3 regions of the Bradyrhizobium sp. Kon69 genome follow, and region 2 is predicted to be linked to each of the others. Evidence: riboswitches for the same ligand, from Rfam matches in the RefSeq annotation. Region 2 holds a riboswitch; each other region holds the start of a gene.
The links. Region 2 has a riboswitch for S-adenosylmethionine ahead of AC0L3U_RS26815 (O-succinylhomoserine sulfhydrylase). Riboswitches for the same ligand answer to the same signal wherever they lie in the genome.

Region 1 (2,266 bases), on a different contig from region 2:
GCACTTTCGAGCCCGGCTTGACCATCTCGGCCACCAGCACATGGTCGGCGCGAAAATCGCCGGGCTGCCCGGTCGCAAGGCCGCCGAGCGGCAGCGCTTCCTGTACAGACATGACTAGCCGTCCTTTAAGCTTTCTTGGCGGTGAGCCCGCGCGCCTTGCCTGCCGACTGCAAGAACGCACGGGCGATGTCGAAGAACTCGGGCACGTCGAGCAGGAACGCGTCGTGACCGCGATCGGTCTCGATCTCGGCGAACGACACCCGCGCGCTCGACGCGTTCAGCGCGTGCACCAGCGCCCGCGATTCCGAGGTCGGGAACAGCCAGTCGCTGGTGAAGGAGACCACGCAGAACCGGGTCTGGATTCCCGCGAACGCCTTCGCCAGCACGCCGCCATGGTCGCCGGCGATGTCGAAATAGTCCATCGCGCGGGTCAGATAGAGATAGGAGTTGGCGTCGAAGCGTTCGACAAAGGACGAGCCCTGGTAGCGCAGATAGGACTCGACCTGGAAGTCGGCGTCGAACGAGAAGGTCGGCAGCTCGCGGTCCTGCATCCGCCGTCCGAATTTGCGATGCAGCGCTGCGTCGGAGAGATAGGTGATGTGCCCGGCCATGCGGGCGACGGCGAGGCCGCGATGCGGATGGGTGCCGTGATCAACGTAGCGTCCGCCATGCCATTCCGGATCGGCCATCACCGCCTGCCGGCCGAGTTCGTGGAAGGCGATATTCTGCGCCGAATGGCGCGTGCTGCATGCGGTCGGGAGCGCGGAGAAGACGCGATGCGGATAGGCCGCGGTCCATTGCAGCACCTGCATGCCGCCCATCGAGCCTCCGACGACGCAGAGCAGCGTATCGATGCCGAGGCGGTCGAGCAGCATGGCCTGGGCTCGCACCATGTCGGGGATGGTGATGATCGGAAAATCCAGGCCCCACACTTTGCCGGTCGCCGGATTGGTCGACGCGGGGCCGGTCGAGCCCATGCAGCCGCCGATGACGTTCGAGCAGATGATGAAATACTTATTGGTGTCGAGCGGGCGGCCGGGCCCCACCATGATTTCCCACCAGCCCGGCTTACCGGTCAGCGGGTGCACATTGGCGACGTGCTGGTCGAGCGTCAGCGCATGGCAGATCAGGATTGCGTTGGACCGCTCGGCATTGAGCTCGCCATAGGTCTGGTATGCGATCTGGAACGGGGTGAGATCGACGCCGCAATCAAGCGGCAGCGGCTGGTCGGCACCGAAGCGTGCGACCTGGGAGCTCGGATGATCGACTTCGTGCGAGCGCTCGTCGGCGCTGATCGCGGGACTGGGAATTGGCTTGATGCCCATCTCTGACCACTGACTCGTTTGCGATCGGGGTCCGATCGCGACTGACATCAGGCCATGAAAAACCCGGCCTGAACGATAGGTTCGGCCGGGATCGAAAGGGTCCCCGGCCTGTTTAGCGAGTTTTTTAACGTGGCTGCAAGCCGGCCGGCTCAAATGACCACGGAACGGGTAAAAACTACCGTCTCGGACGGTTTTCGTCAAGTCGCGGCCCGGATCAGCCAAATTCGCCTGTCGCGCCACGGGCGGAAAGGGCCCGATTTCCCTTTGCATTTCTCTTTGCTTTCGCAGCCCCGACTGCCTAATCAGGATATCCATCACAGCGGTGACAGCTCGACTGATCCGCATTGAACGCCTCGCAACAGCACCTCACAGACATGTCCCAACGTCCGCCCGCGCCACCATCGCTCCAGGAATTGCGCAAGGAGATCGACGCGATCGACGAGGGCATGCATCGCCTGCTGATGCAGCGCGGCGACATCATCGACCGCCTGATCCAGGTGAAGCAGACCCAGGAGGTCGGCTCGGCGTTCCGCCCGGCACGTGAGGCCTCCATGATGCGCGACCTCGTGCAGCGCCATCGCGGCATCCTGCCGCTCGACACGGTCGAGAGCATCTGGCGCGTCATCATCGCGACCTTCACCTATGTCCAGGCCCCGTTCTCGGTCCACGCCGACATCTCGGCGAGCGAGCCGGCCATGCGCGATTCCGCGCGATTCCATTTCGGCTTCACGGTGCCTTATGTCGCGCATTTCAGCGCGCAGGCGGCGGTCGAGGCCGTCGCGAAGTCCAAGGGCGATCTGGCGCTGGTCTCGGCGACTTCGAGCCGCACGCCGTGGTGGCTGTCGCTGGAAGAAGCCGGCGCGCCAAAGATCATCGCGCGACTGCCCTTCGTCGAGCGCGCCGACCATCCGGCGGCGTTGCCCGTGTTCGCAGTCTCGCGC
Region 2 (2,266 bases):
TCTCGGTCTGCGCGCGCACGCGCACGGCGAGCGTCTCCAGACCCTTGAGCAGGACCCAGGCGTTGAACGGCGAGATCGATGGGCCGGTCTGGCGCATGAAATTGTGGATGTGCTCGGCGATGAACGCTTCCGAGGACAGGATGATGCCGCCAAGACAGCGGCCCTGGCCGTCGATGTGCTTGGTCGCGGAATAGACCACGACGTCGGCGCCGAGCGCGAGCGGGCTCTGCCAGATCGGGGTGGCGAACACGTTGTCGACGACGAGCCGCGCGCCGCCGCTGTGCGCGATCTCGGCAATGCCGGGAATGTCGAGCACGTCGAGCGTCGGGTTGGTCGGGCTCTCCAGGAAGAACGTCTTGGTGTTCGGCTTCATGGCGCGCTGCCATTGGTCGAGATCGAGGCCGTCGACCAGCGTGGTCTCGATGCCGTAGCGCGGCAGCAAATCCTGCACGACGTAGAGACACGAGCCGAACAGCGCGCGCGAGGCCACGACGTGATCGCCGGCCTTGAGCGGCGCCAGGATCGCGGTCGTCACCGCCGCCATGCCGGTCGCCGCCGAACGTGCCGCCTCGGCGCCCTCGAGCTCGATCATGCGCCGCTCGAACATCGAGATGGTCGGATTGGAGTAGCGTGAATAGATGAAGCCGGGGTCCTCGCCCTTGAACCGCGCCTCGCACTCCTCGGCGCTGTTGTAGACGTAGCCCTGGGTCAGGAACAGCGACTCCGACGTCTCGCCATATTGCGAGCGTAAGGTGCCGGAATGAACCAGGCGAGTTTCGGGACGGTAGTGGGCGGTTGGCGCCGGGGACTTCGACATAGGACCTCCTGAAGTGACCATCGAAATGGTCACAAAAAAACCGGCCTGGAATATTTCCACGGGCCGGGATCACAGAGGTCCCCGGCCTGTTTAGCGACTTATTTAACGTGGCTGCAAGCCGGCCGGCTCAAATCACCACGGGATAAGTCATGCTCATATTCCGCAATGCCCTTTCCGTCAAGACGTCCATCGGATAGCCGTAAAACGCTCATATTTCCCGCATGTCGGGATGTGTTTGATCCCTGATGAGGACCCCGGGTTGACGTTCACGGTCGCCGCCGACGCCAATGGTATCCTGCCCGACCGCATGATCGCGGCGATGGCGGAGGGCGGTCTCATCCTGCCCGCTTACGACTTCGTCGAAAGCCAGATCCAGCCGGCGAGCCTCGATTTGCGCCTCGGCGACATCGCCTATCGCGTTCGCGCCAGCTTCCTGCCCGGTCCCGGCGCCACCGTCGCCGAGCGCATCGACGAGTTGAAGCTGCACGAGTTCAGCCTCGCCGACGGCGCGGTGCTGGAGACCAACTGCGTCTACATCGTGCCGCTGCTCGAAAGTCTCGCGCTGCCGCCGGAGATCGTCGCGGCCGCCAACCCGAAAAGCTCGACCGGACGGCTCGACGTCTTCACCCGCGTGATCGCCGACGGCACCCGCCGCTTCGACATGATCGGTGCCGGCTATCACGGTCCGCTCTATGCTGAGATCAGCCCGAAGACGTTCCCGGTGCTGGTCAGCGAGGGCTCGCGCCTGAGCCAGGTGCGCTTCCGTACCGGCGATGCCATCCTCAACATCGACGACCTCGAGGCGCTGCATGCGACCGAGCGTCTGGTCGATATCGACGATGCCGATCTCACCGGCGGCGTCGCCGTCTCGGTTGATCTTTCCGGCGAAAAGAGCGGCGGCTTCGTCGGCTACCGCGCCAAGCGCCACACCGGCGTCATCGACGTCGATCGCCGCGCCGGCTATTCCGTCGAGGAGTTCTGGGAGCCGATCTCGGCCCGCCCCGACGGCAGCCTGATCCTCGATCCCGGCGAGTTCTATATCCTCGCGTCGAAAGAGGCCGTGCAGGTGCCGCCCGATTACGCCGCGGAGATGGTACCGTTCGATCCGTTGGTCGGCGAGTTCCGCGTGCACTACGCCGGGTTCTTCGATCCCGGCTTCGGCTATGCCGGCGCCGGCGGGCTGGGGTCGCGCGCCGTGCTCGAAGTGCGCTCGCGCGAGGTGCCGTTCATCCTCGAGCACGGCCAGATCGTCGGCCGCCTCGTCTACGAGAAGATGCTGGCCCGCCCCGACGCCATGTACGGCCAGCGCATCGGCTCGAACTATCAGGCCCAGGGGCTGAAGCTGAGCAAGCATTTCCGGGTGTAGCGATCATCCGTCGCCCGGATGGAGCGCAAGCGTCATCCGGGAAAGTCTCACTTGTGGCACGATCCCGGCTTACGCTGTGCTCC
Region 3 (2,266 bases), on a different contig from region 2:
TCATCAACATCCGTCCGAGGTCGAAGATTATAACCTGCTCGCGCAGCATGCTCAATCATGCAAACTAGTAGATGATAGCCGCTCGCACAGGGCGCGCGACCGCGTTGTCCAACGGGCTGATAAAGCTTCCAGCGCCGATGGTAGTGAACACCCCGTAGGCTGCCCCTGCCGAGCTCACGGGGGAATGTTCGGCGCCAACGGCGCGACGCAGACGTTTGCAGGGAAGACGCCTGCCGCGGTTTGCGCGATCGCGGGCGCTTCCCTGTCGATGCCGGCCATGGCGTGCCGAGGTGCGAAGTGTCTCCCAGCCGCGGGTCGGGTCACGTCGCGCGCCGGCGAGCTTTGCGAAGCCTGCCGGCGTGCCGTCACCCCTGTCACAATTGTATGCTTTTTGTACGTGATTGGACCTATCTGAAGCCGCGCAGGCCGCTCTAAGGTTGCCCCAGGTTGCGCGAAAATGCTTGGTTATATTGAGTCTAAAGGGCCGGCGCGCTCCTTGAAGGAAGGCCGGGGTTTCTTTTGTGCGAAGATTAATCTGCGCAGCATACCGCTCAGGCCGTTTTCCTCTAATGAAAGCGCTCGCGAGAACCTCGGACAATCCGCCTCGATCTCCAGGAGAAGGTACTAAGACGCCCGCCTCTTTATCTAATCGCTGTACGATACGGTCCTCGAAATCTCGACCAAGGATGGCCCATGCTTGCTCCCGCACGTCCTTGATGATGGGAACAGAAGCGAGTTCTTCATCGCTAGAAAGCTCGTATCGAACTTTGCGCTCGCATCGATACTGGAACCACGACTTAACCGTAGAAGCACTCAAACCCTTCGGCATCGATTCCCTTTGAAACTCTGAGCGCGTTGAATGCATTAGATGCGCATGGCGCCACGCGAGATCACTAGTCTTATGTCCATTGAACGCACTGGCCCGAGACGGCGGCATGACCCGCGCACGAGTAGGCCGCCTACGCAGTTGTCCTCGGCGAGCACCAAACGGTGTTTCTCGGCCAGCAGGATGTTGGCCACGTCCAGCGATAGTCGGTCTCGTCTCCCCGAGGAGATTAACAGTTGGTCTGACGCTGCCAAGGTGCTGGGACCTTAAACTATCGTTTTGGTTGATGCTGAAGAAGTATAGATGGCGATCAAGAACGTCCAGATGATCGGAACTAATTGAAATTGCAAAAGAAGGGACCGCTATCCAAGCGGCATCGGCGTGCTGAACGCCAACAATGTGGCCGGATCCTTTGGACGCGACTGATCGAAATGAGGTGCAGCCTTTTTTCGACAGATTGCCTTGCTGAAGGTCCCCTGTCCACGTACCTCGGCCAATTCTGGATCCGCCGCGCGACCTGACTTTCGTTTTGACATTCGATAACGGCATGCTAACGCTGATTTTGCATCCTGAGAGGACCTGACGGTCCCGCCAACCAGCCTTGACCGGCAACGGTGGCACGACGATGTGGCCCGCAAGGGCAACAGTAGGTCGCCAGCCCTCCAGATGCGTGTGCAATCTCGGGGTTTTTTATGTCAAATCGTCGGTCGGGTCTTCGCGCGAAGGCTGGTCAATCCGTTGTGGAAATTTGCGAGAAGAAGGAGCCGAGCGCGCTGCCGGCCCGCAATTCCGGTCCATATCTTACCGCGCTAGGGGTCTATGGCTTCGGCGAGATCGAGCCGGTCATCCTCGCTGCGCTGGTCACCGGGGATCCGCTGCTGTTGATCGGTGCGTCGGGTACTGGCAAGACCTACCTGCTCAACTCGCTGTCGGAGGCGCTGAATCTTCAGCATCGGCACTACAATGCCAGCCTGATCTCGTTCGATGACCTGGTGGGCTTTCCCTATCCCGATCGCGAGGGGACGGGAGTGCGGTTCCTCCAAACGCCGGCCACCGTGTGGGGCGCTGAATCGGTGCTGATCGACGAGATCAGCCGCAGCAAGCCCGAGCAGCGGCCATGACTACGGCGGCCATGATCAGGTCCTGATCTGTGAGAACGCCAACGTGACGGGCAATTGCCGCCCGCAACAAGGCCATCTCTCCAAGGTAGTCAGATGAAGGAATCGCCGTTAATGCCCGTGATAGACGGTCTATGGCCCGAACTCGTTGGTCCCAGTAGTCAGTAATTCGTGGCAGCATCCAATCTTGCATAGCTGGCTACCCATGGCCTTCTTTTTCAATCGTCCCCCGCGTCCAAGGAGACCATATCTAGTAGCAAGTCGCCGCGAAGCTCCGATTTGGGCGGCAAGGCTCATGAGAGGTCAGCAGCGCCGCCTAATC

Region 1: linked by a shared signal. The riboswitch ahead of metX (homoserine O-acetyltransferase MetX) and the one ahead of AC0L3U_RS26815 (O-succinylhomoserine sulfhydrylase) in region 2 are both predicted to bind S-adenosylmethionine.
Region 3: linked by a shared signal. The riboswitch ahead of AC0L3U_RS14905 (hypothetical protein) and the one ahead of AC0L3U_RS26815 (O-succinylhomoserine sulfhydrylase) in region 2 are both predicted to bind S-adenosylmethionine.

Annotation. Positions count from the first base shown of each region.
Region 1 covers NZ_JBVVOS010000003.1:400,245-402,510, forward strand. Annotated here, with positions in the region: gene metW (methionine biosynthesis protein MetW) at 1-112, opposite strand, end outside; gene metX (homoserine O-acetyltransferase MetX) at 126-1,325, opposite strand; SAM riboswitch at 1,417-1,496, opposite strand; gene AC0L3U_RS06305 (chorismate mutase) at 1,700-2,266, shown strand, end outside.
Region 2 covers NZ_JBVVOS010000022.1:32,541-34,806, forward strand. Annotated here, with positions in the region: gene AC0L3U_RS26815 (O-succinylhomoserine sulfhydrylase) at 1-817, opposite strand, end outside; SAM riboswitch at 887-966, opposite strand; gene AC0L3U_RS26820 (2'-deoxycytidine 5'-triphosphate deaminase) at 1,047-2,183, shown strand.
Region 3 covers NZ_JBVVOS010000010.1:3,955-6,220, reverse strand. Annotated here, with positions in the region: SAM-I-IV-variant riboswitch at 1,386-1,484, shown strand; gene AC0L3U_RS14905 (hypothetical protein) at 1,519-1,947, shown strand; gene AC0L3U_RS14900 (Z1 domain-containing protein) at 2,261-2,266, opposite strand, start outside.